One region of the Streptomyces sp. NPDC085931 genome, then DNA from elsewhere that is predicted to be linked to it. Evidence: riboswitches for the same ligand, from Rfam matches in the RefSeq annotation. Region 1 holds a riboswitch; each other region holds the start of a gene.
What was found. Region 1 has a riboswitch for cobalamin ahead of ACIGAN_RS24365 (ABC transporter substrate-binding protein). Riboswitches for the same ligand answer to the same signal wherever they lie in the genome.
Positions count from the first base shown of each region.

Region 2: linked by a shared signal. The riboswitch ahead of ACIGAN_RS20500 (cobalamin biosynthesis protein) and the one ahead of ACIGAN_RS24365 (ABC transporter substrate-binding protein) in region 1 are both predicted to bind cobalamin.
Region 3: linked by a shared signal. The riboswitch ahead of ACIGAN_RS11675 (ribonucleoside-diphosphate reductase subunit alpha) and the one ahead of ACIGAN_RS24365 (ABC transporter substrate-binding protein) in region 1 are both predicted to bind cobalamin.
Region 4: linked by a shared signal. The riboswitch ahead of ACIGAN_RS01435 ((2Fe-2S) ferredoxin domain-containing protein) and the one ahead of ACIGAN_RS24365 (ABC transporter substrate-binding protein) in region 1 are both predicted to bind cobalamin.

Region 1 covers NZ_JBITSK010000012.1:1,662-9,167, reverse strand. The annotation lists gene ACIGAN_RS24370 (FecCD family ABC transporter permease) at 1-529, opposite strand, end outside; gene ACIGAN_RS24365 (ABC transporter substrate-binding protein) at 526-1,545, opposite strand; cobalamin riboswitch at 1,616-1,806, opposite strand; gene ACIGAN_RS24360 (CoA-binding protein) at 1,889-2,317, shown strand; gene ACIGAN_RS24355 (4-hydroxybenzoate 3-monooxygenase) at 2,383-3,606, shown strand; gene ACIGAN_RS24350 (ArsR/SmtB family transcription factor) at 3,728-4,087, opposite strand; gene ACIGAN_RS24345 (cation diffusion facilitator family transporter) at 4,150-5,250, shown strand; gene ACIGAN_RS24340 (YbaK/EbsC family protein) at 5,252-5,809, opposite strand; gene ACIGAN_RS24335 (helix-turn-helix domain-containing protein) at 5,853-6,425, opposite strand; gene ACIGAN_RS24330 (DMT family transporter) at 6,523-7,380, shown strand.
Region 2 covers NZ_JBITSK010000009.1:54,328-61,833, forward strand. The annotation lists gene ACIGAN_RS20480 (alpha/beta hydrolase) at 1-939, opposite strand, end outside; gene ACIGAN_RS20485 (class II aldolase/adducin family protein) at 1,014-1,739, opposite strand; gene ACIGAN_RS20490 (inorganic phosphate transporter) at 2,029-3,276, shown strand; gene ACIGAN_RS20495 (hypothetical protein) at 3,310-3,531, shown strand; cobalamin riboswitch at 3,648-3,807, shown strand; gene ACIGAN_RS20500 (cobalamin biosynthesis protein) at 3,907-4,848, shown strand; gene ACIGAN_RS20505 (cobyric acid synthase) at 4,845-6,353, shown strand; gene cobN (cobaltochelatase subunit CobN) at 6,350-7,506, shown strand, end outside.
Region 3 covers NZ_JBITSK010000005.1:104,380-111,885, forward strand. The annotation lists gene ACIGAN_RS11660 (GlxA family transcriptional regulator) at 1-748, opposite strand, end outside; gene ACIGAN_RS11665 (hypothetical protein) at 842-1,084, shown strand; gene ACIGAN_RS11670 (ribonucleotide-diphosphate reductase subunit beta) at 997-2,004, opposite strand; gene ACIGAN_RS11675 (ribonucleoside-diphosphate reductase subunit alpha) at 2,004-4,367, opposite strand; cobalamin riboswitch at 4,489-4,659, opposite strand; gene mctP (monocarboxylate uptake permease MctP) at 4,845-6,473, opposite strand; gene ACIGAN_RS11685 (DUF3311 domain-containing protein) at 6,470-6,736, opposite strand; gene ACIGAN_RS11690 (GntR family transcriptional regulator) at 6,882-7,506, opposite strand, start outside.
Region 4 covers NZ_JBITSK010000001.1:337,369-344,874, forward strand. The annotation lists gene ACIGAN_RS01420 (ABC transporter ATP-binding protein) at 1-109, shown strand, start outside; gene ACIGAN_RS01425 (ABC transporter substrate-binding protein) at 106-1,086, shown strand; gene ACIGAN_RS01430 (iron ABC transporter permease) at 1,095-3,167, shown strand; gene ACIGAN_RS01435 ((2Fe-2S) ferredoxin domain-containing protein) at 3,175-3,573, opposite strand; cobalamin riboswitch at 3,636-3,761, opposite strand; gene ACIGAN_RS01440 (IucA/IucC family protein) at 3,811-5,343, opposite strand; gene ACIGAN_RS01445 (IucA/IucC family protein) at 5,444-6,937, shown strand; gene ACIGAN_RS01450 (VWA domain-containing protein) at 6,982-7,506, shown strand, end outside.

The sequences.
Region 1 (7,506 bases):
AGAACAGCTGCATGGCGGCGACCCCGGCGAGGACCACCCGGTCGGTGCTGCCGCCCAGGGTGTGGCTGAGCAGCAGGACCAGCGCGAAGGAGACCAGCGCCCCGATGAAGGCGCCCGCGGAGACGGAGACGGCACCGCCGCCCGCGCCGAGCACGACGACGAGGACCGCGCCGGTGGAGGCGCCCGAGGAGACCCCGAGCACGAAGGGGTCGGCGAGCGGGTTGCGCAGCAGCGACTGCATCACCGCCCCGCACACGGCGAGTCCGGCTCCGCAGACGGCGGCGAGCAGGGTGCGCGGCAGCCGCAGCTGCCAGACGATGCCGTCCCGGATCGGTGTCAGGCCGGAATGGCCGAGGCCGAGATGGGCGGCCACCACGGACCACACGTCACCGACCCCGATGTCGGCGGGGCCGATGGTGATGGCGATCGCGAGGGAGGCGGCGAGTGCGACAGCCCCGGCCGCGCCCAGGGCGAGCCCGGCCCCGCGGCGGGACCGGGCCCCGGCGTCCGGAAGGCCCGGGGCGGTCACTTCACCAGGCCGAACCGGCGCAGCCCGGCGGCGACGCGCTCCACGCCCTCCACCGTGCGGATGGTCGGGTTCATGGCCTGGCCGCTGAGCAGCACGTACCGCTTGTGCCGGACGGCGTCCATGTTCTTCGTGGCCGGGTTGGACTCCAGGAAGGCGATCTTCTTCGCGGCCGACTCGGCGGTCTGCGACGTGCGGGTCAGGTCGCCGATGACGAGGACGTCGGGGTCGCGGTCGGCGACCGTCTCCCAGTTGATCTGCGGCCACTCCTGGTGTGTGTCGTCGAAGACGTTCCTCGCGCCGAGGGAGCGGGTGATGATGCCGGGCGCCCCGCAACAGCCCGCCATGTAGGGCGACTCGGAGTTGGCGAACCAGTACAGGAGGGTCACGTCGGAGGCGTCGACCCCCGCGGTGGCCTTCTCCATCCGCTGCCGGAGGGAGGCCACGAGCTCGTCGCCGCGCTCCTTCACGCCGAAGACGGCCGCGAGGTCGCGCACTTCCCCGTAGACCGCGTCCATGCCGAGAGCCTTGTCGCGGGCGCCGTCACCGCCGCCCGAGTTGTCCTTGCCGGCGCAGTCGGACGGGGAGACGTAGGTCGGGACGCCGAGCTTTTCGAACTGCTCGCGTGTGGCGACGCCGCCCTGGCCGAGGGTGGAGACGAAGGAGGCGGTGACGAAGTCCGGGTCCGCGTCCAGGACCCGCTCGAAGGAGGGGGTGCCGTCGGCGATGCGCGGCACGCGCGCGTTGTCCTTCTCCAGTCCCTTCAGCACGGGGTCGGTCCAGGTGGCCGTGCCCGCGAGGCGGTCGGCGAGGCCGAGGGGGAGCAGGATCTCGGTGCTGCCCTGGTCGAGGGAGACGGCGTGCCGGGGCGGGGCGCCGACCCGCACCTCGTGGCCGCAGTTGACGAGGGTGGCCGCGGCGGCCTTCGCTGGGGCGGGCTCGGCGTCGCCGCAGCCGGTCAGGAGCAGGGAGCCGGCCGCGAGCAGCACGGCGGCACGGGCGGGTGGGGCGAGGGGCACGGGGAACCAGTCCTCAGTCGTCGAGGGCCCGATCGCGGAGCCCGGTCGTACGGTGCTCCCCCGCCGCGCACCGGCCGCGGGGGCCGCCAGCAGGTCTTCGGACTCGGGTTCACCCGGAGCGGAGCGCCTTCCCGGACGTCCGTGCCGGAGTCCAGTGGCCGAGGCCCCGCCCGTCCCCCTCACCGCTGCGCGTCAGTTCCGGATTTCCACCGGATTCCCTGACCCACGTACATGGGTTCGACTGGCCTCGGCAAGCTATCACGGCGGTTCGCGGGGAATCAGCGCGCGCCCCGCGTCGTTGCCCGGACAGCAGTTCAGCCACGACGTTCCGAGGAGGCCGCCGGTGTACGGCGACGACGCAACGGTCCGCAGGATTCTCGACGAGCTCGGCGACACCTGGGCCGTGGTGGGCCTGTCGTCCAACCGGCAGCGCGCGGCGTACGGCGTCGCGGCCGTGCTCCAGCGCTACGGCAAGCGGGTCGTGCCGGTGCATCCGAAGGCCGAGCCGGTGCACGGCGAGCAGGGGTACGCGAGCCTGGCGGACATCCCCTTCGACGTGGACGTCGTGGACGTCTTCGTCAACAGCGAGCTGGCCGGAGCCGTCGCGGACGAGGCGGTCGCCAAGGGCGCCGAGGGCGTCTGGTTCCAGCTGGGCGTCGTCGACGAGGCGGCTTTCGAGCGGACCCGGGCCGCGGGCTTGGAGATGGTGATGGACCGCTGCCCGGCGATCGAGATCCCGCGGCTCGGCCGGGGCGGCGCGCAGGGTTCCTGAGGCGCTCCCCGGACGGGCGCCCCGAACGTGCCCGTCCCCGGGCGGGGGCCTCCATAATGAGCGGCATGACCCAGCCACCGCCGCCTGCCGACTCCGGCGCCCCGCAACGCGTTCCGGTCGTCATCGTGGGCGCCGGCCCCGCCGGTCTGACCGTCGGCAACATCCTGCAGGCCGCCGGGGTGGACTGCCTGGTCCTGGAGACCGAGACGCGCAAGTTCATCGAACAGCGGCCCCGGGCCGGGGTCATCGAGGAGTGGGCCGTACGGGGGCTGGAGAAGCGGGGCCTCGCCCGCAATCTGCTGGACCGGGCGGAACTGCACACCGCGTGCGAGTTCCGCTTCGACGGGGAGCGCTACCGCTTCTCCTACGGCGAGCTGACGGGCAGCCATCACTTCGTCTACCCGCAGCCGTTGCTGGTGACGGACCTGGTCCGCGAGTACGCCGAAGTGCGCGGCGGCCGGATCGTCTTCGGCGTCCGGGACGTACGGTTGCACGACCTCGACTCCGACCGGCCCTCGGTGTCGTACGCCTGCCCGGACACGGGCGAACGGCAGGTCGTGCGCACGGAGTTCGTCGCCGGGTGCGACGGGGCGCGCGGGGTGACCCGGGCGTCGCTGCCCCCGGACCGGGTCCGGATCGCCCGGCACGACTACGGCATCGGCTGGCTGGCCCTGCTCGCCGAGGCCCCGCCGTCCGCGGACTGCGTGCTGTTCGGCTGTCACGCCCGCGGGTTCGCCGGCCAGATGCCGCGCAGCCCGGAGGTGACCCGCTACTACCTGCAGTGCCCGCCGGGCGACGACCCGGAGAACTGGCCGCACGAGCGGGTCTGGGCGGAGCTCCGGGAGCGGCTCGGGGCGTCCGGCGCGCCGCCGCTGACGGAGGGGCGGCTGATCGAGAAGCGTGTGCTGGACATGCACGACTACGTGGTCGAGCCGATGGTGCACGGCCGGCTCTTCCTGGCCGGTGACGCGGCCCATCTGGTCGCGCCCATCGCCGCCAAGGGCATGAACCTCGCCCTGCACGACGCCTTCCTGCTGGGTGACGCGCTGGTGGACCGGCTGACCCGGGGCGAGGGCGGCGGCCTGGCCGGCTATGCCCGGGCCTGTCTGCGGCGCGTGTGGGACTACCAGGAGTTCTCGCAGTGGCTGTCCGAGGTGTACCACGGCACGGCGGCGGGTGATCCGTTCCGCGCGGGCACCACGCTGGCCCGGCTGCGCCGCCTGTTCACCTCGCCCGCGGCGGCGGCCGCCTTCGCCGAGCAGTACCTGGGGACGGCCGCACGCTACTGACTTGTCGTGCGACGGCCGCACGATACTGACTCGGTCGTGCGACGGCCACGCGCTATGGACTCGGTCGTGCGACGGCCGCGCGGTCCTGACTCAGTCCTACGACGCGCCGCGCGGTCCTGACTCAGTCGTGCGGGGGACGGTCGGCGATCCGGTGGTCCGCCACGTTCAGCGCCTCGTCCACGAGCCGGCGCAGATGGCCGTCGCGGAGTGAGTAGACGACCCGGCGGCCCTCCTTGCGGGTGTTCACCAGGCCGGCCAGGCGCAGTCGGGCCAGGTGCTGGCTGACGGCCGGGCGGGCCGCCCCGCACGCCTCGGTGAGCGTCGTGACATCGGCCTCTCCCCCGCTCAGCACGTGCAGCAGGGCGAGCCGGGTCCGGTCCCCGAGCAGCGCCAGCCGTTCGGCGGCCAGCGCGAACTGCTCCTCGCCGGGGCTGCGCTGATGCGCATGGTGCGCAGATGACAGGTGCATGCGTGCGCTCATACGCACATAATGGCGCCGAGGACGCGTGCGCGTCCACTCGCCCGCACCGGAAGGGAACCCCCGTGAGCGACCGGCACGAGCACTCCCACCCGCACAGCCGCCCCCACGACCACGGGCACGCCCACGCACACGCCCACGTCCACGTCCACGTCCACGGCCGTGCGCGCGACGGCCGGCACGGCCTGCGCCACCGCCTGGCGCACCTGCTCACCCCGCACTCCCACGAGACGGCCGACAAGGTCGACTCCGCGCTGGAGTCCTCCGCGCGCGGCATGCGGGCGCTGTGGGTCTCGCTCGCGGTGCTCGGCGCGACGGCGCTGGCCCAGGCGTTCGTGGTGGCCGCCTCCGGTTCGGTGGCGCTGCTCGGGGACACGGTGCACAACACCGCGGACGCGCTGACCGCCGTGCCGCTCGGCATCGCCTTCGTGCTGGGGCGGCGGGCGGCCACGCGCCGCTTCACCTACGGCTACGGCCGGGCCGAGGACCTGGCAGGCCTGGTGATCGTGCTGACGATCGCGGCGTCGGCGGTCTTCGCCGGCTGGACCGCGGTCGACCGGCTGCTCGACCCGCGCCCGGTGGAGCACGTCCCGGCGGTCGCCGTGGCCGCGCTGGTGGGCTTCGCGGGCAACGAGTGGGTGGCCCGCTACCGCATCCGCGTGGGCCGTGCGATCGGTTCGGCGGCGCTGGTCGCCGACGGACTGCACGCCCGCACGGACGGCTTCACGTCCCTGGCCGTGCTGCTGGGGGCCGGCGGCTCGGCCCTGGGCCTGCACCTGGCCGACCCGGTCGTCGGCCTGGCCATCACGGCGGCGATCGCGCTGGTCCTGCGGGACGCGGCCCGGGAGGTGTTCCGGCGGGTGCTGGACGCCGTCGACCCGGCCCTGGTCGACCGGGCCGAGCGGGCGCTGGCCGAGGTTCCCGGCGTGCGCGGGGTGGGTGAGCTGCGGCTGCGCTGGATCGGCCACCGGCTGCGCGCCGAGGTGGCGGTCGTGGTGGACGGGGACGTCACGGTGCGCGAGGCCCACCGGATCGCCGTCGACGCCGAGCACGCGCTGCTGCACGCGGTGCCCCGCCTGACCGCGGCCCTGGTGCACGCGGACCCGGAGCCGGTCCCCGGCGAGAGCGACCCACATCTGCCGCTGGCGCACCACACGGCGGCGTAGGTCAGGCCACTCCGAGCCCCTCCACGACCTCGGCGCCCGGCAGCTCCGCGAACGCCTTGCCCGGCACCAGGAGCTTGCCCCGCCGCCGGCCGCTGCCGACCAACACGTACGGCAGGTCGACGACGGCGGCGTCCACCAGTACGGGCCAGCCCGCCGGCAGGCCCAGCGGGGTGATGCCGCCGTACTCCATGCCGGTCTCGCCGGTGGCCGTGTCCATCGGGGCGAAGGAGGCCTTGCGGGCGCCGAGCCGGCGGCGCACGGTGTTGTTCACGTCGACCCGGGTGGTGGACAGCACGACACAGGCGGCGCGGGTGGCCTCGCCGCCGCGCTTGCCGGTGACCACCACGCAGTTCGCCGACCTCTCCAGCAGCTCCCGGCCGTAGTGCTCCACGAAGGTGGCCGTGTCGGCCCATTCGGGCTCGGTGTCCACGTAGAGGATCCGCTCGGCCGGGACGCCGCCCCGCCAGTGGCGAACGGCCTCGGCGACGGGGCCGGTGAGCTGGTCGAGGCAGTCGGGGGCGGGCCGGGCGTCGTCGAAGTGTCCGATGGGTGCGCGCATGGCCGCACGCTAACAACTCGCGCCCGCTTCCGGCCCGGGTGTCTCAGGGCACGGGCGGCACCGAGACGGCCATGACCATCTCCATCGGCACCTCGCCGGTGTTGCCGTACGTGTGGGGGACGTTGGCCTCGAAGTGGACGGTCGCGCCCGCGGGGACGCGGTGCTCGACCCCGTCGACGGTGAGCGTCAGCTCGCCCGTCGTGACGTGCAGCAGTTCGGTCGTGCCGGCGGGGTGCGGGTCGGACGGGCTGCTCTCGCCGGGCATGAGCCGCCAGTCCCACATCTCCAGCGGGCCGGGCGCCTCGGTGCCGGCGAGCAGCCGGTTGTAGCTGCCGGCGTCGGTGTGCCACAGCCGCACGGCCTGCTCGGCGGGGACGACGCGGACGTTCGGGCCCTGCTCGTGTTCCAGCAGGGTGGTGATGCTGACGCCGAGCGCGTCGCCGATCTTGACGACGGTGCCCAGGCTGGGGTTGGTGCGGGCCTGCTCGATCTGGATGAGCATGCCGCGGCTGACGCCCGCGCGGGCGGCGAGCACGTCCAGGGTGAAGCCGCGCACCGCGCGCCAGTGCTTGACGCTGCGCGCCAGGGACTGGGTCAGCAGGTCGAGGTCCGACACATTCCGTCCAATATTCTGTATGACACAGTGCAACAGGATGCACTGTGGTGTGGTTGACCTGATCGTTCACTGAACTGTACTGCGAGGCCCGAGTCCCATGACAGCGCTCTTCGCCCTGGCCACCAGCGTGCTGTGGGGCCTGGCCGACTTCGGCGGCGGGCTGCTGACCCGGCGCGTCCCGGCGCTGACCGTGGTCGTCGTCTCGCAGTCGATCGCGGTGGCCGTGCTGGGCGCGGTCGTCGTGGCGACCGGCGGCTGGAGCGAGACGGGCCCGCAGCTGTGGTTCGCCGTTGCGGCCGGTCTCGTCGGGCCGGTGGCCATGCTGGCCTTCTACAAGGCGCTCGCGCTGGGCCCCATGGGCGTGGTCTCGCCCCTCGGCTCGATCGGCGTGGCGGTGCCCGTCGGAGTGGGTCTGGTCCTGGGCGAACGACCCGGGCTGCTGCAGTTCGTCGGCATCCTGGTCGCCGTCGCCGGGGTCTGTCTCGCGGGCGGGCCGCAGTTCCGGGGCGCCCCGGTGCAGCGGCAGGCCATCGCGCTGACCCTGCTCGCGGCGTTCGGCTTCGGCGCGGTGATGGCCCTGATCGCGGAGGCCTCGACGACGCTCACGGGCCTGTTCCTCGCCCTGTTCGTGCAGCGGGTGACGAACGTCGCCGCCGGTGGGCTGGCGCTGTACGTCTCCGTGCGCCGGGGCACACCCGCTCTCCCGGTGGAGGGCTTCCCGTGGCGCGCCCTGCCGGCCCTCGCCTTCGTCGGCCTCGCGGACGTGGCCGCCAACGGCACGTACTCGATCGCGGCCCAGCAGGGCCCGGTCACCGTGGCGGCCGTCCTCGCCTCGCTCTACCCGGTGGTGACGGCGGTGGCCGCGCGCGGGTTCCTGCGCGAACGGCTGCGGGCGATCCAGGCAGCGGGCGCGGGACTGGCCCTGGTCGGGACGGTCCTGCTCGCATCGGGCTGATCCGGCCGCACCACGGCGGGCGCAGGCCCCACCGCCCCCGACGGCCGCGCCCGGGCCACACCCGACCGCCCGGCCAGGAGCCAGGGTCGGGCCGCATCCGACCGTCAGCTCACGAGCCGACTCGGG
Region 2 (7,506 bases), on a different contig from region 1:
GGCCGGGACGCGGAGGGCGTCGTAGGAGGCGGTGACGCGGTGGCCGGACAGGCCGGTGCGGCCCTGGGCGGCCCGCACGGCGAGGGGCAGCAGCGCGCCCGGAGTGCGCCGGGCGGCGGCGAGGGCGCGCAGGGTGGTCTCCCAGCTGAGCACCGGCGAGTCCAGGACGAGCCCGGAGACGCGCTCGCGCAGCCCCGAGCGCTCGGCGGCGCGCAGGGCCATGGTGGCGCCGGTGGACCAGCCGTGCAGGACGACCTGGCGGGCGCCGTGGCGCACGGCGTAGCGGATCGCGGCGTCGAGGTCGCGCCACTCGGTCTCGCCGAGGTGGTTCAGGCCGTCGGCGGGGCGGGGGGCGCCGAGGTCGCCGCGGTAGGCGAGGGCGAGCACCGGGAAGTGGCTGCGGTGCCAGAACCCCAGGACGTTGAGGGCGAGTTCGCGGGTGGTGCCCAGGCCGTGCACGGCGATCACCCAGGTGTTCCGGGCGCCGGGCACGAACCACGCGGGCAGGGCGCCGAGTTCGCCGGGGACGTCGACGTCGGCGTGTTCGACGCCGAGGGCGGAGCCCGGGTCGCCGACGTGCACGTTGGGGGTGAGCCAGACCTTGTCGCCGGGTCTCAGGGTGCCGTGCGTCACGCCCTCCAGGCGGCGCACGACGGTGTCGGCGGAGAGCGGGGCGCCGGCCAGGACGGGTCCGACGATCGCGTGGGAGCCGTCGCCGGACAGGCCGTAGCGGCCGGGCCGCAGGGCGGCCAGGTCGCGGGTGAGGGTGATCTGCCCGGCGGCGGTGCCGTGGACGGTGAGCCGGGGCTCGGTGGGCAGCGGCCGGCCCGCGGGCGCCTTGAGCGCGGCGTCGCTGGCGAGCCGGCCGGCCGCCACCGCGGCGGCACCGGCCCCTAGCACGGCGGTGACGGCAGCGGCCGTCGCTCTGGCGGGGTGCACGGCTCAAGTGTCCCGGTCCGGTCCGCGGGCGACCAGTGGGAGGGGGCGGCGGGGTGACCCCGTCCGGCCCCGGTTCAGCGGCGCTGGCCGTAACCGCGCAGCCGTTCCTGCACCTCCGCGAGCTGCTGCCCGGACAGCAGGGTCGGGGTGCGGCCCGGCACCGAGGTGGCGGTGAGCCACAGACGGCACATCCACTCCAGCTGGGCCGTGCGGTCGTAGGCCTGGTCGAGGGTGGTGCCGTAGGTGATCGTGCCGTGGTTCTGCAGGAGGCAGCCGGAGCGGCCGGCGAGGGCGCGCAGCATGTTCTCGGCCAGTTCGCCGGTGCCGTACGTGGCGTAGGGGGCGACCCGGACGGGGCCGCCGAGCGCGGCCGCCATGTAGTGGATCAGCGGCAACTCGGTCACGAGCGTGGACACGGCCGTGGCGTGCACGGCGTGGGTGTGCACGACGGCACGGGCGTCGGTCGTGCGGTGGACGGCCAGGTGCATGGGCAGTTCGCTGGTGGGGACGAGGGTGCCGAGGACCTGCCGGCCGTCGAGGTCGACGCCGGTGACGTCGCCGGGCGTGAGGCGGTCGTAGGGGACGCCGGACGGCGTGACCAGGACGGTGTCGCCGACGCGCACCGAGACGTTGCCGGACGTGCCGACGACGAGTCCCTCCGCCACCGTGCGGCGGGCCGTCGCGACGAGGTCCTCCCAGGCGCGGGCCTCCTCGGGGCGGACGCTCCGGCGCTTCCCCGCGCCCTCTCGCCCGCCCCGGACCTCCCGCGGGTTCCGCTCGTCGTCTCGCTGTTCAGCCATGCGGCGATCCTGCCAGGCGGCCGCCCGGCGCACCGGCGAACGGGTCGTATGCGATGCCGCCGCGGCCCGGCCGGGCGGCCGGGGTGACGGAGCGTGCTCATCCGGTCACTCGATCGGCTGAAGAGGGGGGTGCGGGGAGCCTAGGTCGCGAGGGCGTGGGGAGCCTCACAGCAAGGCGGAACGTCAAACCCCTGTTGTGGACACCCATGCGCCCCTCCCAGTTCATCTTCCGTTCACTCGGGTTACTTACGTTCGTCCAGCCAATGACCTCGAACGATTGCCTGGGTAAATGGAAAGCTTCTCGCTGATCCTCGCGATTGTGGTGGTAACCGCACTCGCGTTCGATTTCACGAACGGTTTCCACGACACCGCGAACGCGATGGCCACGACCATTTCCACGGGCGCCATGCGACCGAAGGTCGCGGTCGCCATGTCCGCGGTCCTGAACCTGGTCGGCGCCTTCCTGTCCGTCGAAGTCGCCAACACGATCTCCAAGGGCCTCGTCGACGAGGCCGGCATCCGTCCCGAAGTCATCTTCGCCGCCCTGGTCGGCGCGATCCTGTGGAACCTGCTGACGTGGCTGGTCGGCCTGCCGTCCAGCTCCTCGCACGCCCTCATGGGCGGTCTGATCGGCGCCACGATCGCCTCGGCGGGCGTCGGCGCGGTGCACGGCGACGTGCTGGTGACCAAGGTGCTCATCCCGGCGATCGCCGCCCCGCTGGTCGCGGGCATCGCGGCGATGCTGGCCACGCGGCTGACGTACTCCCTGGGCCGCAAGGCCGACGGCAAGGCGTCCGAGAAGGGCTACCGGGCCGGCCAGATCGCCTCGGCGGGCCTGGTCTCCCTGGCGCACGGCACCAACGACGCGCAGAAGACGATGGGTGTCATCACCCTGGCCCTGGTCGCCGGCGGCGCCGTCGCCCCCGACTCCGACCCGCCCCTGTGGGTCATCCTCTCCGCGGGCGTCGCGATCGCGCTCGGCACCTACCTGGGCGGCTGGCGCATCATCCGGACCATGGGCAAAGGCCTGACCGACCTCCAGCCGCAGCAGGGCTTCGCCGCCCAGACCAGCGCGGCCACGGTCATCCTGGCCTCCTCGCACCTCGGCTTCTCCCTGTCCACCACCCACTCCGTGTCCGGCTCGGTGATGGGCGCGGGCCTCGGCCGCAAGGGCGGTGTCGTCCGCTGGTCGACCGCGACGCGGATGTTCGTCGCCTGGGGCCTGACCCTGCCGGCGGCCGCCCTGGTGGGCGCGCTCGCCGAGTACGTCACCGGCTTCGGCGCCTGGGGCACCGCCGTGGTGGCCGTCTTCCTCGTCGCCTCCTCGGCGGCGATCTGGAAGGTCTCCCGGCGCGAGGTCGTCGACCACACCAACGTCAACGACACCGGCGCCGAAGCCGACGAGGAGCCGGCCGGCGTGGTGACCGCGGCGATGGCCGCGGTGACGCCGCCGCCGGTGGGCCCGAGTTCCGACGTGCCGCCGATCCCGGCGCAGGCGACCGCCGAGCGGACGCCCTCCACGACCACCACGGTCTGACCCCGCCCACCGGCTAGCAAGGAAGAAGCAGAGATGAAGATCGACTGGGCGGCCCTCGGCTCCGTCTTCGGCGTCAGCCTCGTGGTCACCGTGGCCCTCGTGGCCCTGTTCACCCTCGGCATCACCGGTCTGTCGCGCCGCGAACGGGCGGTGGCGCAGGGCGGGTCCGCGGGCCTGGCGGTGACGGGCGCGTACGCGTGCTTCGCCGCGTGCGCCGCGGCCGTGGGGTACGGCATCTACCTGATCGTGGCCTGACGGCCCGACCGCACAGCGTGTCCGCCGGGCGGCACGGGACCTCGCTCCCGTGCCGCCCGGTCGTCGTGTGCGCGAAGGGGGCGGTGTGGGGTTCTCCACACTCTCCCCTCGCAGGTCAAGGGCAAGTTGACGGCGGTTCGCGCCCGTGGTGGACTTCCGGGGCCAGTACGGCGGCAGGAGAGGAAGCCGGTGTGAGTCCGGCGCGGTCCCGCCACTGTCACCGGGGTAGCCATCCCCCGGGAGCCAGGAACTCTCACCGCCGGTCACGTCGAACCAGGGCGCGGACACCCTGAGTGAGGACACGTATCGCCATGCGCGGCTGCCGACCGAGGTTCAGCACCCCACCCCTGCCCGCCCCGTTGGGCGGCTGACCCCATGGGTGCCGGTCGCGTCTTCGCGTACGGTGCCGCCGCCGGCCTGATCGGTGACCTGCTGCTCGGCGATCCCCGCCGAGGGCATCCGGTCGCCGTGTTCGGGCGGGCCGCGGCTGCCGTGGAACGAGTGGTGTGGCGGGACCACCGCGGGTGGGGCGCGCTGCACACCGCGGTGTGCGTGGGAGGAGCCGTCGCCCTCGGGGCCGTCGCCGAGCGTGCCGTACGCCCTTCCGCCGTCGCCTCCGTCGCGCTCACCGGTGCCGCCACCTGGGCCGTCGTCGGGGGGACTTCGCTCGCCCGCGAGGCGCGGGCCGTCGCCGGGGCCCTGGAGGCGGGCGACGTGGAGGCGGCCCGGGCGCGGCTGCCCCATCTGTGCGGGCGCGACCCGCAGGCCCTGGACGCCGACGGCATCGCCCGGGCCGTGGTCGAGTCCGTCGCCGAGAACACCTCCGACGCGGTCGTGGGGGCGCTGGTGTGGGGGGCCCTGGGCGGGGTGCCGGGGCTGCTCGGGTTCCGGGCCGCCAACACCCTGGACGCCATGGTCGGGCACAAGTCGGCCCGTCACCGCCGCTTCGGGTGGGCCTCCGCACGGCTGGACGACGTCATGGGGTGGCCGGGGGCGCGGCTGACGGCTGTCCTGGCGGCGCTGGCCGGGCCGGACCCGCGCGGTGCCGTGCGTGCCTGGCGGGCGGACGCGGCGCGGCATCCGAGCCCCAACGCCGGTCCCGTGGAGGCCTCGTTCGCCGGGGCGCTCGGGGTGCGGCTGGGCGGGACCCTGTCCTACGGCGGGCGGGTGGAGCACCGGCCCGTCCTCAACGCGCCGGGGCGGGGCGTCGGCGTCGGGGACGTCGAACGGGCCGTGCGGCTGTCCCGGCGCGTCGGCTGGCTCGCGCTCGGCGTCTGTGCCGCCGCGCGCCACATCACGAAGGGGCGTACGTCATGAGCGGTGGGCTTCTCGTCGCCGGGACCACCTCCGACGCGGGCAAGAGCGTCGTGACGGCCGGGATCTGCCGGTGGCTGGTGCGCCAGGGCGTCAAGGTCGCGCCCTTCAAGGCGCAGAACATGTCCCTCAACTCCTTCGTGACGCGGGAGGGCGCCGAGATCGGGCGGGCGCAGGCCATGCAGGCGCAGGCCTGCCGCGTCGAGCCGACCGCGCTGATGAACCCCGTGCTGCTCAAGCCCGGAGGCGAGCAGAGCAGTCAGGTCGTGCTGCTGGGCAAGCCGGTCGGGGAGATGAGCGCGCGCGGCTACCACGGCGGGCGGCAGCAGCGGCTGCTCGGGACGGTGCTGGACTGCCTGGAGCAGTTGCGGGGCACGTATGACGCGGTGATCTGTGAGGGGGCCGGTTCTCCCGCCGAGATCAACCTGCGGCGGACCGACATCGTCAACATGGGCATCGCCCGCAACGCCGGGCTGCCCGTGCTCGTCGTCGGCGACATCGACCGGGGCGGTGTCTTCGCCTCGTTCTTCGGCACGGTGGCGCTGCTGTCCCGCGAGGACCAGGAGTGCGTCGCCGGGTTCCTGGTCAACAAGTTCCGCGGGGACGTCTCCCTGCTGGAACCGGGCCTGGACATGCTGCACGGGCTGACCGGGCGGCGCACCTACGGCGTGCTGCCGTTCCGGCACGGGCTGGGGATCGACGAGGAGGACGGGCTGCGCGTGTCGCTGCGCGGGACGGTCCGCGAGTCGAACGTCGCGCCGCCCGTCGGCGAGGACGTGCTGCGCGTCGCCGTGTGCGCCGTGCCGCTGATGTCCAACTTCACCGACGTGGACGCCCTGGCCGCCGAACCGGGCGTCGTGGTGCGGTTCGTGGACCGGCCGGAGGAACTGGCCGACGCCGACCTCGTCGTGGTGCCCGGCACCCGCGGCACGGTACGGGCGCTGGACTGGCTGCGCGAGCGGGGGCTCGCCGACGCCCTGGTCCGCAGGGCCGCCGAGCAGCGTCCGGTGCTCGGCGTCTGCGGCGGCTTCCAGCTCCTCGGCGAGCACATCGAGGACGACGTGGAGAGCCGCCGGGGCCACGTCGACGGGCTCGGGATCCTGCCCGTGCGGGTGCGGTTCGCCCGCGAGAAGACCCTCACCCGGCCGGCGGGCGAGGCCCTCGGCGAACGTGTCGAGGGCTACGAGATCCACCACGGGGTCGCCGACGTCACCGGTGGTGAGGCCTTCCTGGACGGCTGCCGGGTCGGCCAGACCTGGGGCACCCACTGGCACGGCTCACTGGAGTCGGACGGCTTCCGGCGGGCGTTCCTGCGCGAGGTGGCGGCCGCCGCGGGCCGCCGTTTCGTGCCGGCTCCGGACACCTCGTTCGCCGCGCTGCGCGAGGAGCAGCTCGACCGGCTCGGCGACCTGATCGAACAGCACGCGGACACGGACGCGCTGTGGCGGCTCATCGAGTCCGGCGCACCGCAAGGACTGCCCTTCATCCCACCGGGAGCACCCGCATGAGCACTGTGTTGTTGTTGTCGACCGCCGACACGGACCTGCTGGCGGCCCGGGCCGCCACGGGTGCCACGTACCGGATCGGCAATCCGACCCGCGTGGACGTGCGCGAGGAGCTGCCGGCGCTGTTGGACGGCGCGGACCTCGCCGTGGTGCGGCTGCTCGGCGGCAAGCGGTCCTGGGAGGACGGGCTGGCCGCGCTGAAGGCCTCCGGGATCCCCACCGTGCTGCTGGGCGGCGAGGCCGTGCCGGACGCGGAGCTGATGGCCGAGTCGTCCGTGCCCGCCGGGGTCGTCGCCGAGGCGCTGAAGTACCTCGTGGAGGGCGGGCCGGAGAACCTCACCGAGCTGGCCCGCTTCCTGTCCGACACCGTGCTGCTCACCGGTGAGGGCTTCGCCGCGCCGCGCAAGATGCCCGAGTACGGGGTGCACGGCGAGCGGGCGCACCACGCGGGCCGCCCGACCGTCGGGGTGCTCTTCTACCGGGCTCACGAACTGAGCGGCAACACCGCCTTCGTGGACACCCTGTGCGACGCGATCGAGGCCCACGGCGCCAACGCGCTGCCCGTGTACTGCGGTTCGCTGCGCGGCGCCGACGAGGGGCTGTACGAGATCCTGGGCCGGGCGGACGCCCTGGTCGCCACCGTCCTGGCCGCCGGCGGCACGCACGCCTCGCAGGCCTCGGCGGGCGGTGACGAGGAGGCCTGGGACATCGGCGCGCTGGCCGGGATGAACGTCCCGGTGCTGCAGGGGCTGTGCCTGACGTCCTCGCGGCAGGCCTGGGAGGAGTCGGACGCCGCCCTGTCCCCCATGGACGCCGCGATGCAGGTGGCGATCCCGGAGTTCGACGGGCGCCTGACCACCGTGCCGTTCTCCTTCAAGGAGCAGGGCCCGGACGAGGTGCCCGTGTACGTCGCCGACCCGGAGCGGGCCGCCCGGGTCGCCGGCATCGCCGTACGGCACGCCCGGCTGAAGCACAAGGCGAACGCGGAGAAGAAGCTCGCGCTGGTCTTCACCGCGTACCCGACCAAGCACTCGCGGGTCGGCAACGCGGTCGGGCTCGACACGCCGGCCTCGGCGGTGCGGGTGCTGGACGCGCTGCGGGAGGCCGGGTACGCCGTCGAGGGCTACCCGGACAACGGCGACGAGCTGATCCACCG
Region 3 (7,506 bases), on a different contig from region 1:
GGAAGCGGCGGGCGAACGTGCGCGGGGACATGTGGGCGTGGGCGGCGAGCTGCTCGACGGTCACCTCCTCGTCGAGGTGGCGCTCCATCCACGCCAGCACCTCGCCGATCGTGTCGGCCTCCGGGTGCGGCAGCGGGCGCTCGATGTACTGGGCCTGGCCGCCGTCGCGATGCGGCGGCACCACCATCCGCCGGGCGATCTTGTTGGCGACCTCGGAGCCCTGCTCCTTGCGGACCAGGTGGAGGCAGGCGTCGATGCCGGCGGCGGTGCCCGCGGAGGTGATCACCGGGTCCTCGTCGACGTAGAGCACGTCCGGCTCGACGGCCACCCGCGGGTAGCGCAGGGCCAGCTCGCGGGCGTGCTTCCAGTGCACCGTGCAGCGCCGGTCGTCCAGCAGGCCGGCAGCGGCCAGCACGAAGACGCCGGAGCAGACGCTGAGCACCCGGGCGCCGCGGTCCACGGCGCGGCGCAGGGCGTCCAGCAGCTCCGGCGGGAAGGTGCGCGTGGAGTAGCCGTCCCCGGCCGGGACGGCGATGAGGTCGGCCGTCTCCAGCCGCTCCAGGCCGTGCTCGACCTGGAGTGACAAGCCCGAGGCCATGCGCAGGGCGGGGCCCTCGGCCGAGGCGACGGCGAAGTCGTACACCGGCAGGCCGTCGTCGCTGCGGTCGGTGCCGAAGACCTCGCACACCACGCCGAGTTCGAAGGGGGTCACACCGTCGAGCAGGGCGACGGCCACGTTCTGCAGCATGCGTCCAGTGTGCCGCACCGTTGGCAGTAATTCGAGGGTCTGCGGCAGTACTGCCACTGACGGTAAGGACCATTCGGAGCGACAGTGGTGTCCATGGACACGAACCAGACTCAGACACTCATCGCCATGGTCTTCGTACTCGGGACGCTGGTCCTCCTGGTCCTCCCGTCCGTGCTCGGCCTGATGCACGACAGGCGCATCGACCGGCAGATCCGGGAGGCCCAGGAGGCCCGCGGGGACGCTCCGGCTCAGAAGTCCTCGTCCAGGTCGACGGTGCCCTCCACCGCCACCTGGTACGCGGAGGGCCGCCGCTCGAAGAAGTTGGTCAGCTCCTGAACCCCCTGCAGCTCCATGAAGGAGAAGGGGTTCTCCGAGCCGTACACCGGAGCGAAGCCCAGGCGGGTCAGCCGCTGGTCGGCGACGCACTCCAGGTACTGCCGCATCGACTCGGTGTTCATGCCCGGCAGGCCGTCACCGCACAGGTCGCGCGCGAACTGCAGCTCGGCCTCGACGGCCTCCCGGAGCATGTCCGTCACCTCCTGCCGGAGCCGGTCGTCGAACAGCTCCGGCTCCTCCTTGCGGACGGTGTCGACCACGTCGAACGCGAACGACATGTGCATCGTCTCGTCGCGGAACACCCAGTTGGTGCCGGTGGCCAGGCCGTGCAGCAGGCCGCGGCTGCGGAACCAGTAGACGTAGGCGAAGGCGCCGTAGAAGAACAGGCCCTCGATGCAGGCCGCGAAGCAGATCAGGTTGAGCAGGAAGCGGCGGCGGTCCGCCTGTGACTCCAGCCGGTCCAGCTTCTCGACCGAGTCCATCCACCTGAAGCAGAACTCCGCCTTCTCGCGGATGGACGGGATGTTCTCCACCGCCGCGAAGGCCGCCGCCCGGTCCTCCGGGTCGGGCAGGTAGGTGTCGAGCAGCGTCAGGTAGAACTGGACGTGCACGGCCTCCTCGAAGAGCTGACGGCTCAGATAGAGCCGCGCCTCGGGGGAGTTGATGTGCTTGTACAGCGTCAGCACCAGGTTGTTCGCGACGATCGAGTCGCCCGTCGCGAAGAACGCCACCAGCCGGCCGATGAGGTGCTGCTCCTCGGGGGAGAGCCTGCCGAGGTCGGCGACGTCCGAGTGGAGGTCGACCTCCTCCACGGTCCAGGTGTTCTTGATGGCGTCCCGGTAGCGCTCGTAGAAGTCCGGGTAGCGCATCGGGCGCAGCGTCAGCTCGAAGCCGGGGTCGAGAAGGTTCTGGGTGCTCATTACTGGCAGGCCTCGCAGGACTCGGGGTTTTCCAGGGAGCAGGCGACCGCTTCGGGGTCCGGGGTGGCCTGCACGGGGACGGTGGCGCGGGCGGCGCGGGCGATCCGGGTCGCCGGGCGCGAGCGCAGGTAGTACGTGGTCTTCAGCCCGGACTTCCAGGCGTAGGCGTACATCGAGGAGAGCTTTCCGATGGTCGGCGTCTCCAGGAAGAGGTTCAGGGACTGGGACTGGTCCAGGAAGGGGGTCCTGGCCGCCGCCATGTCGATCAGGCCGCGCTGCGGGATCTCCCAGGCCGTGCGGTAGAGCGCGCGGACGTCCTCGGGGATCCAGGCGAAGTCCTGCACCGAGCCGTTGGCCTCGCGCAGGGCCTCGCGGGTGCGGGCGTCCCACACGCCGAGCCGCTTCAGCTCCTCCACCAGGTAGGAGTTGACCTGGAGGAACTCGCCCGAGAGCGTCTCGCGCTTGAACAGGTTGGACACCTGCGGCTCGATGCACTCGTAGACGCCCGCGATGGAGGCGATGGTGGCCGTGGGCGCGATGGCCAGGAGCAGCGCGTTGCGCAGGCCGGTCGTGGCGATCCGCTCGCGCAGGGCCGCCCAGCGCTCCGGCCAGGTCAGCTCCACGTCGTAGTGGTCGGGGTGCAGCACGCCCCGGGCCGTGCGGGTCTTCTCCCACGCGGGCAGCGGGCCGCTGCGCTCGGCCAGGTCGGCGGAGGCCTCGTAGGCGGCGAGCATGATCCGCTCGGCGATCCGGGTGGACAGGGCCTTCGCCTCGGGCGAGTCGAAGGGCAGGCGCAGCTGGAAGAAGACGTCCTGCAGGCCCATCGCGCCGAGGCCGACCGGGCGCCAGCGGGCGTTGGAGCGGCCCGCCTGCTCGGTCGGGTAGAAGTTGATGTCGACGACCCGGTCGAGGAACGTCACGGCCGTGCGGACGGTCGCGTCCAGCCGCTCCCAGTCGATGTCCCCGTCGGCCACGAACGCGCCGAGGTTGACCGAGCCCAGGTTGCAGACTGCCGTCTCCCCGTCGCTGGTGACCTCCAGGATCTCCGTGCAGAGGTTGGAGGAGTGCACCACGTGGCCCGGCTCGGCGGTCTGGTTGGCGGTGCGGTTGGCGGCGTCCTTGAAGGTCATCCAGCCGTTGCCGGTCTGCGCCAGGGTGCGCATCATCCGGCCGTACAGCTCGCGCGCGGGCAGCGTCTTGCGCGCCAGGCCCTTCGCCTCGGCGGCCCGGTAGGCGGCGTCGAACTCCTCGCCCCACAGGTCCACCAGCTCGGGCACGTCCGCGGGGGAGAACAGCGACCACTGCGCGTCGGCGTTCACCCGCCGCATGAACTCGTCCGGCACCCAGTGCGCCAGGTTCAGGTTGTGCGTACGGCGGGCGTCCTCGCCGGTGTTGTCGCGCAGCTCCAGGAACTCCTCGATGTCGGAGTGCCACGTCTCCAGGTAGACCGCGGCGGCGCCCTTGCGGCGGCCGCCCTGGTTCACCGCGGCGACCGAGGCGTCGAGGGTCTTCAGGAACGGCACGATCCCGTTGGAGTGGCCGTTGGTGCCGCGGATCAGCGAACCCCGGGCCCGGACGCGGGAGTAGGCGATGCCGATGCCGCCGGCGTGCTTCGACAGGCGGGCGACCTGGTGGTAGCGGTCGTAGATGGAGTCCAGCTCGTCCTTGGGGGAGTCGAGGAGGTAGCAGGACGACATCTGGGGGTGCCGGGTGCCGGAGTTGAAGAGCGTGGGGGAGGAGGGGAGGTAGTCGAGGCGGCTCATCAGCCGGTAGAGCGCCGCGACCTCGTCCACCGCCCGTGCGGTGTCGTCCTCGGCGAGGCCGCTCGCCACGCGCAGCATGAAGTGCTGGGGCGTCTCGATCACCTTGCGGGTGATGGGGTGGCGCAGCAGGTAGCGGCTGTGCAGCGTGCGCAGGCCGAAGTAGCCGAAGCGGTCGTCGGCGGCGGTGTCGATCAGGGCGTCCAGCCGGGCCGCGTGGAGCCGGACGAAGTCGGCGGTGCGGTCGGCGATGAGCCCCTCGCGGTGGCCGACGGCGACCGACTCCGTGAAGGACGTGACGCCCTGGGAGGCGGCCTCGGCGCGGATGGAGACGGTCAGCAGCCGGGCGGCCAGCCGGGAGTAGGCGGGGTCCTCGGAGATGAGACCGGCGGCCGCCTCGGTCGCCAGCTCGCGCAACTCCGTCTCGTCCGCCCGCGCGGACCGGCCGCGCAGGGCGGCGGCGGCGACCCGGCCCGGGTCGGCGTCGGGGAGGTCGGCGGTCAGCTCGGTGAGGGTCCGCAACAGGGCGGCACCGGAGGCGTCGTGCGCTTCTTCCGCGGTTTCGTCGGCGGCTGAGACCGGATCGGCTGGCGCGATGGTCACGTGGGGCTCTCCCTCGCTCGGCACGGGGCCTCGTCGAGGGCAGGGGGCAGCACACGAGCGCACGCGGCGTCGCGTCCACCGGCCCATTCCACGAGGCCCGGACGTCAGGCACACCGGCCGGGTGGCCGGGTGCGCCGTCGGCAGGTCCTCGGACTGACGCCCATGCGCCTATAAGGGCATGGGTACACCGTTGCGGGACAGTTCCGGATTCGCACCGGATTCCCCTGCGGCGACAGCGAGCATGAGCATACATCTTGTGCCGGGTTCGGAGACCACCCCCAGATGTTGTGTCGCACTGGTTTCAGAGGGTCAGCCGGCGGGTGTGCAGAGTGATCTTCACCGCGATCTTCACCGGGCGTGGCACCGGCGCCGGGCGAGGGACCGCGGGCGAACGACGGCGGGCCGCCGCGAGGTGTCTCACGGCGGCCCGCTGCGGGTCGTTCGTCGTGCGGGGCGCGGTGCCGGGCGCCCCGGAGGTCAGTGCGAGGAACCGGCCGTGGCCGGCGGCAGCTCCACCTGCACCCCCGGGTCGCCCGCGTCCGCCGTGTAGTCCTCCGGCTTGGTCTCGTCGATGCCGTCGGGGGCCTTCAGGGCCTTGAGGACGAACGTCAGGACCACCGTCACCACCACGTTCAGCACGAACGCCGTGAGGCCGATGTAGCCGATCTCGCCGATGCCGGGGATCTCCTTGGAGGACCCGCCGAAGTGCTTCTGCGTGGGCGAGGCGACGCCGTACGCGGCGACCGTGCCGTAGACCATGCCGACCGCCCAGCCCGCGAGCAGCGCCCAGCGGTGGAACCAGCGGGTGAACAGGCCGCCGACCAGGGCCGGGAAGGTCTGCAGGATCCAGATGCCGCCCAGCAGCTGGAAGTTGATGGCGACCGTCTTGTCCATGGTGAGGACGAAGGCCAGCGCGCCCACCTTCACCAGCAGGGACACCAGCTTGGAGACCTTGGTCTCCTGCTCGGGCGTCGCGTCCGGCTTGATGAAGTCCTTGTAGATGTTGCGCGTGAAGAGGTTCGCGGCCGCGATGGACATGATGGCCGCCGGCACCAGCGCGCCGATGCCGATCGCCGCGAACGCCACGCCCGCGAACCAGTCCGGGAACATCGTCTCGAACAGCTGCGGAATCGCCAGCTGCCCGTTCTGCACCTTGATGCCGGCCGCGATCGCCATGAACCCGAGCAGCGCCAGCAGACCCAGCATCAGCGAGTACAGCGGCAGGATCGTGGTGTTGCGGCGGATCACCTCACGGCTCTTGGAGGACAGCGTCGCCGTGATGGAGTGCGGGTACATGAACAGCGCCAGGGCGGAGCCCAGCGCCAGCGTGGCGTACGTCCACTGGCCCGTCTCCGGCGGCGTCAGCGCACCGCGCGGCGCACCCGTCGCCGGGTTGGTCTGGCTGAACGCGTCGCCCGCCTTGGCGAAGATGTCGTCGAAACCGCCCAGCTTGATCGGGATGTAGATGATCGCCACCGCGATGACGATGTAGATCAGCGTGTCCTTCACGAACGCGATCAGCGCGGGCGCCCGCAGACCCGACGAGTACGTGTAGGCCGCCAGCACGCCGAAGGCGATCAGCAGCGGCAGGTCCTTGATGAACCAGTTGGTGTCCTCGCCGCCGCCGACGCCCATCACGTCCAGCACGGCCTGGATGCCGACCAGCTGGAGCGCGATGTACGGCATCGTCGCCAGGATGCCGGTCAGCGCCACGGCCAGGGACAGCCCCTTGGAGCCGAAGCGGCCGCGCACAAAGTCGGAGGTCGTCACGTAGCCGTGCTTGTGGGAGACCGACCACAGGCGCGGCAGGAACGTGAAGATCAGCGGGTAGACCAGGATCGTGTAGGGCACCGCGAAGAAGCCCGCCGCGCCCGCCGCGTAGATCGCCGCCGGCACGGCCACGAAGGTGTACGCCGTGTACAGGTCACCGCCGAGCAGGAACCAGGTGATCCAGGTGCCGAACGAGCGGCCGCCGAGGCCCCACTCGTCCAGGCTGTGCTCGTTCTCGGCCTTACGCCAGCGCGCGGCCAGGAAGCCCATGACCGTGACGGCCAGGAAGAAGAAGATGAAGACGGCGAGTGCGACGCCGTTCACGCCGTCCTTCACTGCGACGCACCGCCCTTCGAGGCCGAGCGGGCGCGCTGGTCACGCTGCCACAGCTTGAAGGCGATCATGGTCAGCGCCGTGGAGATCAGCACCCACGCCATCTGGTACCAGTAGAAGAACGGGATGCCGATGAAGGCCGGGTCGGTCTTGGCGTACGACCCGACCCACAGCATGGCAACGAAGGGCGCTATGAGACAGACGGCGATGACGACGCGCGTCGGCGTCACCACCGGCCCTCTGCTGACTTCCGGGGCTTGCGACATCAGGCGGCTCCGTCCCCTCAAGTGATCACCTGGGCAATGCGCAGGCAATCTAGGTCAGGGTGTGCCGGGAGCGGAACCCCTCGTCCGCAATGCGGTACCCAAAAGAAACCGGAGGCCGCGGCGGGCCGGTCGCGCCGCCGGCCGGCTACTCCTGGGGCCGCTTCAGCCGGGCCACGAACTTGTACCGGTCGCCCCGGTAGACCGACCGCACCCACTCCACCGGCTGGCCGTCGCGGTCCAGCGAGTGCCGGGAGAGCATCAGCATCGGCAGGCCGACGTCCGTGCCGAGCAGGCCCGCCTCGCGCGGGGTGGCCAGGGACGTCTCGATGGTCTCCTCGGCCTCGGCGAGATGGACGTCGTAGACCTCGGCGAGCGCGGTGTAGAGCGACGTGTACTTCACCAGGGACCGGCGCAGGGCGGGGAAGCGCTTCGCGCTGAGGTGGGTGGTCTCGATGGCCATGGGCTCACCGTTGGCCATGCGCAGGCGCTCGATGCGCAGCACGCGTCCGCCCGGCGTGATGTCGAGCAGCCCGGCGAGCCGGTCGTCGGCGGTGATGTAGCCGATGTCGAGCAGCTGTGAGGTCGGCTCCAGGCCCTGGGCGCGCATGTCCTCGGTGTAGGAGGTCAGTTGCAGGGCCTGCGAGACCTTCGGCTTGGCGACGAAGGTGCCCTTGCCCTGGATGCGTTCCAGCCGGCCCTCGACGACCAGTTCCTGCAGCGCCTGGCGCACGGTCGTGCGGGAGGTGTCGAACTCCGCCGCGAGGGTGCGC
Region 4 (7,506 bases), on a different contig from region 1:
CCGGATCGACGTCGACACCGACCCCCTCACCGGCCGGCTGCGGACCCGTCCGATCGGCCGCCACCACACCCGCACCACCCGAAGCGAAAGGCTCGGCACCACCTCATGAGACGTCTCCTGCTCACCGCGGCCACCACCACCGCCGCGGCGCTCACCCTCGCCGCCTGCGGCACCACCGAGCCGGCCGCCGACAGCCCGGAGAAGACCACCGGGGCGATCAGCCTCACCGACTCCACCGGCGCGAAGGTGAAGCTGGACGGCCCGGCGAAGAAGGTCGTGGCCACCGAGTGGAACGAGGTCGAGAGCCTGATCACCCTCGGCGTCGACCCCGTGGGCGTGGCCGACGTCAAGGGCTACAAGACCTGGGACAGCGCCGTCCCGCTGAAGAACGAGCCCAAGGACATCGGCACCCGCGGCGAGCCGAGCATGGACACCATCGCCTCGCTCTCCCCCGACCTGATCGTGGCCAGCTCCGACCTGCCGGACGCGGCCGTGAAGCAGCTGCGGAAGATCGCGCCGGTCCTGGAGATCAAGTCGGCCGATGCCGCCGACCAGATCGGGCAGATGTTCGAGAACCTCGACCTGATCGCGAAGGCCACCGGCACCACCGACAGGGCCGAGGCCGCCCGCGAGAGCTTCGACGCCAAGGTCGCCGCGGGCCGCAAGACCCTCGCCGATGCCGAGCTCGGCGGCAGCTCCGTCGCCTTCGCGGACGGCTACGTGACGTCCAACCAGGTCTCCATCCGTCCGTACACCAGCGGCTCGCTCATCGGCTCCGTCAACGAAAAGCTCGGCCTGAAGAACGCCTGGAAGGTCAAGGGCGACCCGGCCTACGGCCTGGGCACCACCGACGTCGAGGGCCTGACCGCCCTGCCGAAGGACACCGCGTTCGCCTACATCGGCAACGACGGCGACAAGGCCAGCAACCCGTTCGCCGGGCAGCTGAAGAAGAACGCCGTGTGGAGCTCCCTGCCGTTCGTCAAGGCCGGCGACGTGCACCGGCTGCCCGACGGCATCTGGATGTTCGGCGGTCCCGGCTCGATGGAGGCGTACATCGACGCCCTCGTCGCAGCGCTGACGAAGTAACGCCCGCCATGGCCGTCACCGAAGCGCCCCCCGCCGTCCGTCCCACGGCGGCCGCGTCCCGGACGGGCGCGGCCGCGGTGACGGCCGGGCTCGTCCTCCTCGTCGCCGCCCTCGCGGTCGCCGACATCACCCAGGGCACCGCCGCCGTCGGACCGGCGCAGGTGCTCAAGGCCCTGACCGGGCAGGCCGATCCGGGCGACGCCTCGGTGGTGATCGCCTCCCGGCTGCCGCGCATGGCCGCCGGGATCCTGGTCGGCGTCGTCCTCGGCATCGCGGGCGCCGTCCTGCAGGCCGTCAGCCGCAACGTGCTCGCCTCGCCCGACACCCTCGCGGTCAACGCCGGTTCGTACCTGGCGCTCGGACTGGTCGGCGCCACCGGCGTCTCCCTGCCCCTGCTGGCCTCCTCGGGCGTGGCCTTCGCGGGCGGGCTGGTGGCCGCGGCCGTGGTGCTCGCCCTGTCCGGCCTCGGCACCGGCACCGTACGGCTGGTCCTGGCCGGCACCGCGCTCGCGCTGGGCCTGAACTCCCTGACGGAAGGGCTGCTGCTGCTGTTCCCGCAGCAGACGGAGGGCCTCTACCAGTGGAACCAGGGCAGCATCGGCCAGAACGGTTTCGACGGTGTCCTGCAGATGCTGCCCGTCGCCCTGGTGGGGCTCGCCGGGCTGCTGCTGGTCGCCCGCCGGGTCGACGCGCTCGCCCTCGGCGACGACGCCGCGCGCGGTCTCGGCGTGCCGGTGCACGCCACCCGCGTCACGGTGGTGGTGCTGGCGGCGCTGCTGTCCGCGGCGGCCGTCACGCTCGCCGGTCCGCTCGGCTACGTCGGGCTCTGCGCGCCCGCCCTGGTCCGTCCGCTGGCCCGCCGGTTCCGGGGCTTCACCCGCGCGCGGGCGGCGCTGCCCGCGGCCGGGCTGGCCGGGGCGGCGCTGGTGCTCGGCTCGGACGTGCTGCTGCGGTCCCTGATCCCGGCGGACACGGCGGTGGGTGTGCCCACCGGCATCGTCACCAGCCTGGTCGGGGCCGTGTTCCTGGTGGCGACGGCCCTGCGGCTGCGGGACACCGCCGGGGTGGAGCCACCGGACCGGCTGCGCATCCCCGGCCGGACGGCGTTCCTGGTCACGGTGGGGACCCTGGCCGCCGCGGTGGTGGCCGTCGCCCTCGCCGGTGTCCTGCTGGGCGACACCAAGCTCCTGCTCGGCGACGTCGCCAACTGGGCGCAGGGCCGGGCCGGCCGGACCGTCTCCTTCGTCCTGGACACCCGGGTGCCGCGGGTGCTCGCCGCCCTCTGCGCGGGTGCCGCGCTCGCCCTGGCCGGCACGCTGGTGCAGGCCGTGACCCGCAACCCGCTGGCGGAGCCCGGGGTGCTGGGCGTCTCCGGCGGCGCCGCGCTCGGTGCCGTGCTGCTGGTGACCACCGTGCCCGCCGCCGGTTCCTGGGGTGTCGCGGGGGCCGCCTTCGCGGGTGCGGCCCTGGCCTCCGCCCTCGTCTTCGGGCTCGCCGCCCGGGGCGGCTACCAGCAGAGCCGGCTGGTCCTCGTCGGCATCGGCGTGGCGGCCGGGTCGACGGCCCTGATCAGCCTGCTCATCGTGCTGACCGACCCGTTCAACGCCACCAAGGCGCTGACCTGGCTGTCCGGTTCGACGTACGGGCGCACCACGGCGGACGTGGTGCCCGTGGCGCTCGTGCTGGCCCTGGGGGTGGCCGTCGCGGTCGCCCGGCGCACCGAGCTGGACCTCGTCTCGCTGGACGGGGACACCCCGCGTCTGCTCGGGCTCGCACTGCCCCGGGCCCGGCTCGGCTTCCTGGTGGTGGGCGTGCTGCTGGCGGCGACCGCCGTGGCCTCGGCCGGCACCATCGGCTTCGTGGGCCTCGTCGCGCCGCACGCGGCCCGGGCCCTGGTGGGCCGGCGGCACGTCCGGGTGGTGCCGGTGGCCGTGCTGCTCGGCGCCGCGCTCGTCGGCACGGCCGACCTGCTGGGCCGGACCGTGATCGCCCCGGCCCAGCTGGGCGCCGGTCTGATGACGGCCGTGATCGGCACGCCGTACTTCCTGTGGCTGCTGGTCCGGAGCCGGCGGGCGGCCTGAGGCCGTGTCAGGCGCGGTCGCCGTCCCGTCGCGCCCGCGGGCTGAAGACGTACAGGCCGAGGATGTCCGGCAGCGGGGCGACGCCCGGGCCGCCGGCCCGCACCCAGGCCACGACGTCCTCGGTGGCGGCCGGGTCGTTGACCAGGCCGAGCCAGACCGGGCGGGCGCCGGCGGCCCGGCCCGCGGCGGACGGCTGCACGACGACGACGTTGGCCTGGTCGCAGACGTCGAGGCAGTCGGAGATCCGCACCGGCGCCGCCGCGCGCAGGCGCGCGGTCTGGGCCGCGTGGTCGACGCCTCTCACCTTGGGGCTGCCGCAGCAGCAGTCCCGGCAGACGACGACCCGGCAGGGCGGGGCATCGCCGCGGGGGTCGTCCAGGGGTTCGCCGGCCGGCGTCGCGGGCATGCCGCACCTGCCCTCTCTCCGGGGAGATCCGCCCCGGTGGTCCGTGGAGGAGGCGACCGCGTGAGTCTCCTGGCTCTCGGGTCGCCGCCGGTCCCGGCCTTCCCACCCGCTTGCGGGCAGTGGCCTGTCGGGACCGGCTCGCCGATCACAGTGGCGGGACCGCGCCGGATTCACACCGGCTTCCTCGTCCGCCGTCGCCCTTGTCGCCGGTCATCATTCCACGGGGCCGCGCCGGGGTCAGGACCGCCTGAGCGGGTTCGGCAGCGGCAGGTAGCGGGCGTCGGCGCCGTCCGCGCCCGTCCAGCGCAGCAGCAGGTTCGTCTTGGCGGGCAGGGTCGGGGAGGCGAGCAAGGCCGGGATCTCCGGCAGGTCGTGCCGGGCGAGTGCGCGGCGGACGGCGGGCCAGGGGTCGAAGCCGGGCCGGCGTTCGGCGAGGGCACCGGCGATCTCGGTGAGGTGGTTGACGAGCAGGCAGTACACCAGCCGTTCCCAGCCGGCCGCGCGCTCCACGTCCGGCAGCAGCTTGACGCCCTCGGCGTCCCGGTACAGCACCTGCACGGGCATGCCGGCCGTGTCCACGGCGACCAGCGTGTTCTGCAGATGGGCCTCGACGACGACGCCGTGGCCTGCGAAGGCCGCCAGGACCGGGGGCACGGCGTGCGCCAGATAGGCCTCCCACCAGGGCTCCGGGTCGGTGACCCGGTCGAGCGGGTTGCCGTCGAAGCCCTCGACGAGGGCGGCCGCGAGCAGCGGGGTCGCCCCGGGCACGAGGCGGCCGGTGAAGCCGTCGCGGACCAGGACGGCGAGGGCCTCGAAAGAGAAGCCGGCGGTGCGGTACCCGCGGTCGCCGAGCCAGCCGGGCGGGCCGTCGTACGCCGCGAAGGCCGCGCTCGTGGCGGAGTCGGTCCGGCGCAGGGCGAGCAGGTCGTGGCGCCAGAGCCGGCGGATGTCGTTGGTGATGCGCACGTCCAGGCTGAACTTCAAAAACAGGTCCCGCTCGGGGGCGTAGACGGTGCGGATCGCGGCCGTCGGCCAGGTGTCGAAGGCCGTGGTGCCGAGCCGGAGGAGTCTGCCGTCCGCGAAGGCGGGGGCCAGCTCCCGGGCGGCCAGGTCGAGCTGCCAGGGGTGGGCCGGGAGCAGCCGGTAGCCGGGCGGTGCCGTGCCGAGGGCGTCGAGCGCCGTAGTGTCGCCGTCCTCCACGACGGTGTCCTCGCGCAGGCCGAGCAGGACCAGCGGGAAGCGGGCGTACGCCTCGGGCGCGTACGGCAGCCAGGCCGCGGCGGGGCCGCCGCCGCGGGCCTTGGGGGCGGGGTGGTGCGTGTGGCCGGTGAGCAGGCACTGCTCGGACCGCCGGTAGAGGTCCTCGGGCGGGGTGGCCCCGGCGCGGGCGGCGAGCAGCGCGGCGATCACGTCCCGGCTGTCGGTCATCTCGGCGGGCAGGCCGGGATTGTCCACGCCGGTGCGCCGGCGCAGTTCCGCGGCGACCAGGCCGACCAGCTCGGCGTGGCCGAGGCGCCGCCAGGTGCCCGCCGCCTCGATCTCGGGCTCGGCGGGCCGCCGGGTGCCGCGCACGCGCAGCAGGCGGTCCGCTCCGGGCAGGTGGTGGACGCGGTGTCCGTCCTCCTCGCGCACCGGCCGGGCGACCTCGCGCAGCAGGCAGTTGAGCAGGGGCACGGCGGCGTACGCGTCGGCGAGAGAGCCGATGGCCGGGTCGTCACCGTGGGCCGAGTCGTCGTCGGCGGGCGGGGGCATGAGGTCCACGCGTTCCACTCGTCCCTACGGTCCTTCCAGCGTTCCGGGCGGAGATGATCAGTATGTCGGTCGTCGCCATTCCGCTGTGACGCCCTATTCGTACCCGAGGAGTCCGCCCGTGCACCGTCCCCCCAGCGCCGAGACCGAGGTCGCCGACGAGCTGTCCGTCGTCCGGCCCGGACTCCTGCCGCGCTACGAGGCCGAACTGCCCGGCGCCCGGGCGGCCGTGCTGTCCCGCCTGTGGCGTGGCCTGACCCATGATCCACTGCCCTGGGTGACCGGCGTGGAGCGGGGCCGGGACGGGCTGGCCCTGTCCCTCGCCGACGGCCGCCGGCTGCACGGTCCGCTGCCCGATCCGTACGCGACCGGGGCGTATGTCACGGCCGTGCGGCTCGACGGGACGGAGTACGCCGATCCGGCACGGCTGATGACCGGCCTGGGCGTGCCGCACTCGGCCTCCTTCGCGGCCGAACTCGGGCACAGCGTCGCCTCGCTGGCGCTGTCCAGGGCGGGGCAGGAGGAGGACCGCCGGGCGTGGCCGCGGCGGGACTGGGAGTGGGAGCAGCGGATCGTCGACGGGCACCCGTTCCACCCGACCTGCCGCTCCCGGCCCGGTTTCTCGGTCGCCGAACAGCTGGCCTACGGGCCGGAGCACCGGCCGGTGGTGGAGCTGGGGCTGGTGCCGGTGCCGGAGGAGGAGTGCCTGGTCACCGGTGGGTGGCCGGAGGACCTGCGGGACGGGGGGCGCGTGCTGCTGCCGGTGCACCCCTGGCAGGCGGCGCACGTGCTGAAGCGGTCGTGCGAGGTGAGCCGTCCGGCGCATCCGCTGATGTCCCTGCGGACGCTCGCCCTGCCCGGCGGGCCGCATGTGAAGACCTCGCTGAGCGCCCGGCTGACGTCCTCGGTGCGGGACATCTCGCTGCCTTCGGTCGCCGCCTCCGCGCTGCTGTCGGACTTCGCCGCGCTCCCGGCCGCGCGCACGGACGGGCTGCTGCACGTCACCCGCACCCTGGGCGCGGCGGCGGCCGGCTCGCCCGACTTCGCGGCCGTGCTGCGTCAGTCGCCGCAGGTGTACGCGGGCGGCGGTGAGCGGGTGCTGCCGGTGGCCGCGCTCGCCACCACCGAACTGCCCCGGTCCGCCGCCTGGCTGGCCGGGTTCGCCCGTCTCGCCCTCACGGTCGGGCTGCGGCTGCTGGAACTGGGCGTGGCCCTCGAGGCGCACGGCCAGAACCTCCTGGTCGTCCTCTCGGCGGCGGGCGAGCCGCTGCGGCTGGTCTACCGCGATCTGGCCGACATCCGCGTGAGTCCGGCCCGTCTCGCCCGGCACGGCATCGCGGTGCCCGAGCTGCCCGCCCGCATGGTCACGGACGACGAACGCACCCTGCGCCGCAAGCTGTTCGGTTCCCTGGTGGCGGGCGCGCTGGCCGGGACGGCCGGGTCGTACGAGGCGCTCGCGGCGGCACTGGAGGCGGCCCTGGGGGACCTGCCGGACACCGCGGACGTCGCGGCCCTGCGGGCTGAGCCCCTGCCCACGAAGGCGCTGACGCTGATGCGGCTCTCGCCGCGCACGCCCGGGGACCAGTGGGCGGAGCTGCCCAATCCGCTGCGCTGAGGGCCGTTTTGGAGGACGGCCCGAGTGATCAATAGGATCCGCCGATGATCACACGTACACGGCTGGCGGCGGGCGCCTGTGCCCTGCTCGCCGCCCTGACCGCCGGGATCGCCCTCCCGGCCGGGGCGGCCGCCGGTGAACCCACGGGCCGGGACGCCCCCAAGGTCGACCTCGTCCTCGATGTGAGCGGCTCGATGCGGGCCCGGGACATCGACGGACAGTCGCGGATGGCCGCCGCGAAGCAGGCGTTCAGCGACGTGCTGGACGCGACGCCCGAGGAGGTCGAGCTCGGTATCCGCACCCTCGGCGCGAACTACCCCGGCGACGACCGCCGAACCGGCTGCAAGGACACCGCGCAGCTCTACCCGGTCGGGCCGCTCGACCGCACCGAGGCGAAGGCGGCCGTCGCCACCCTCGCCCCGACCGGCTGGACGCCGATCGGACCGGCCCTGCTGAAGGCGGCCGGTGACCTGGACGGCGGTGACGGCTCCAAGCGCATCGTGCTGATCAGCGACGGAGAGGACACCTGCGCCCCGCTCGACCCGTGCGAGGTCGCCCGCGAGATCGCC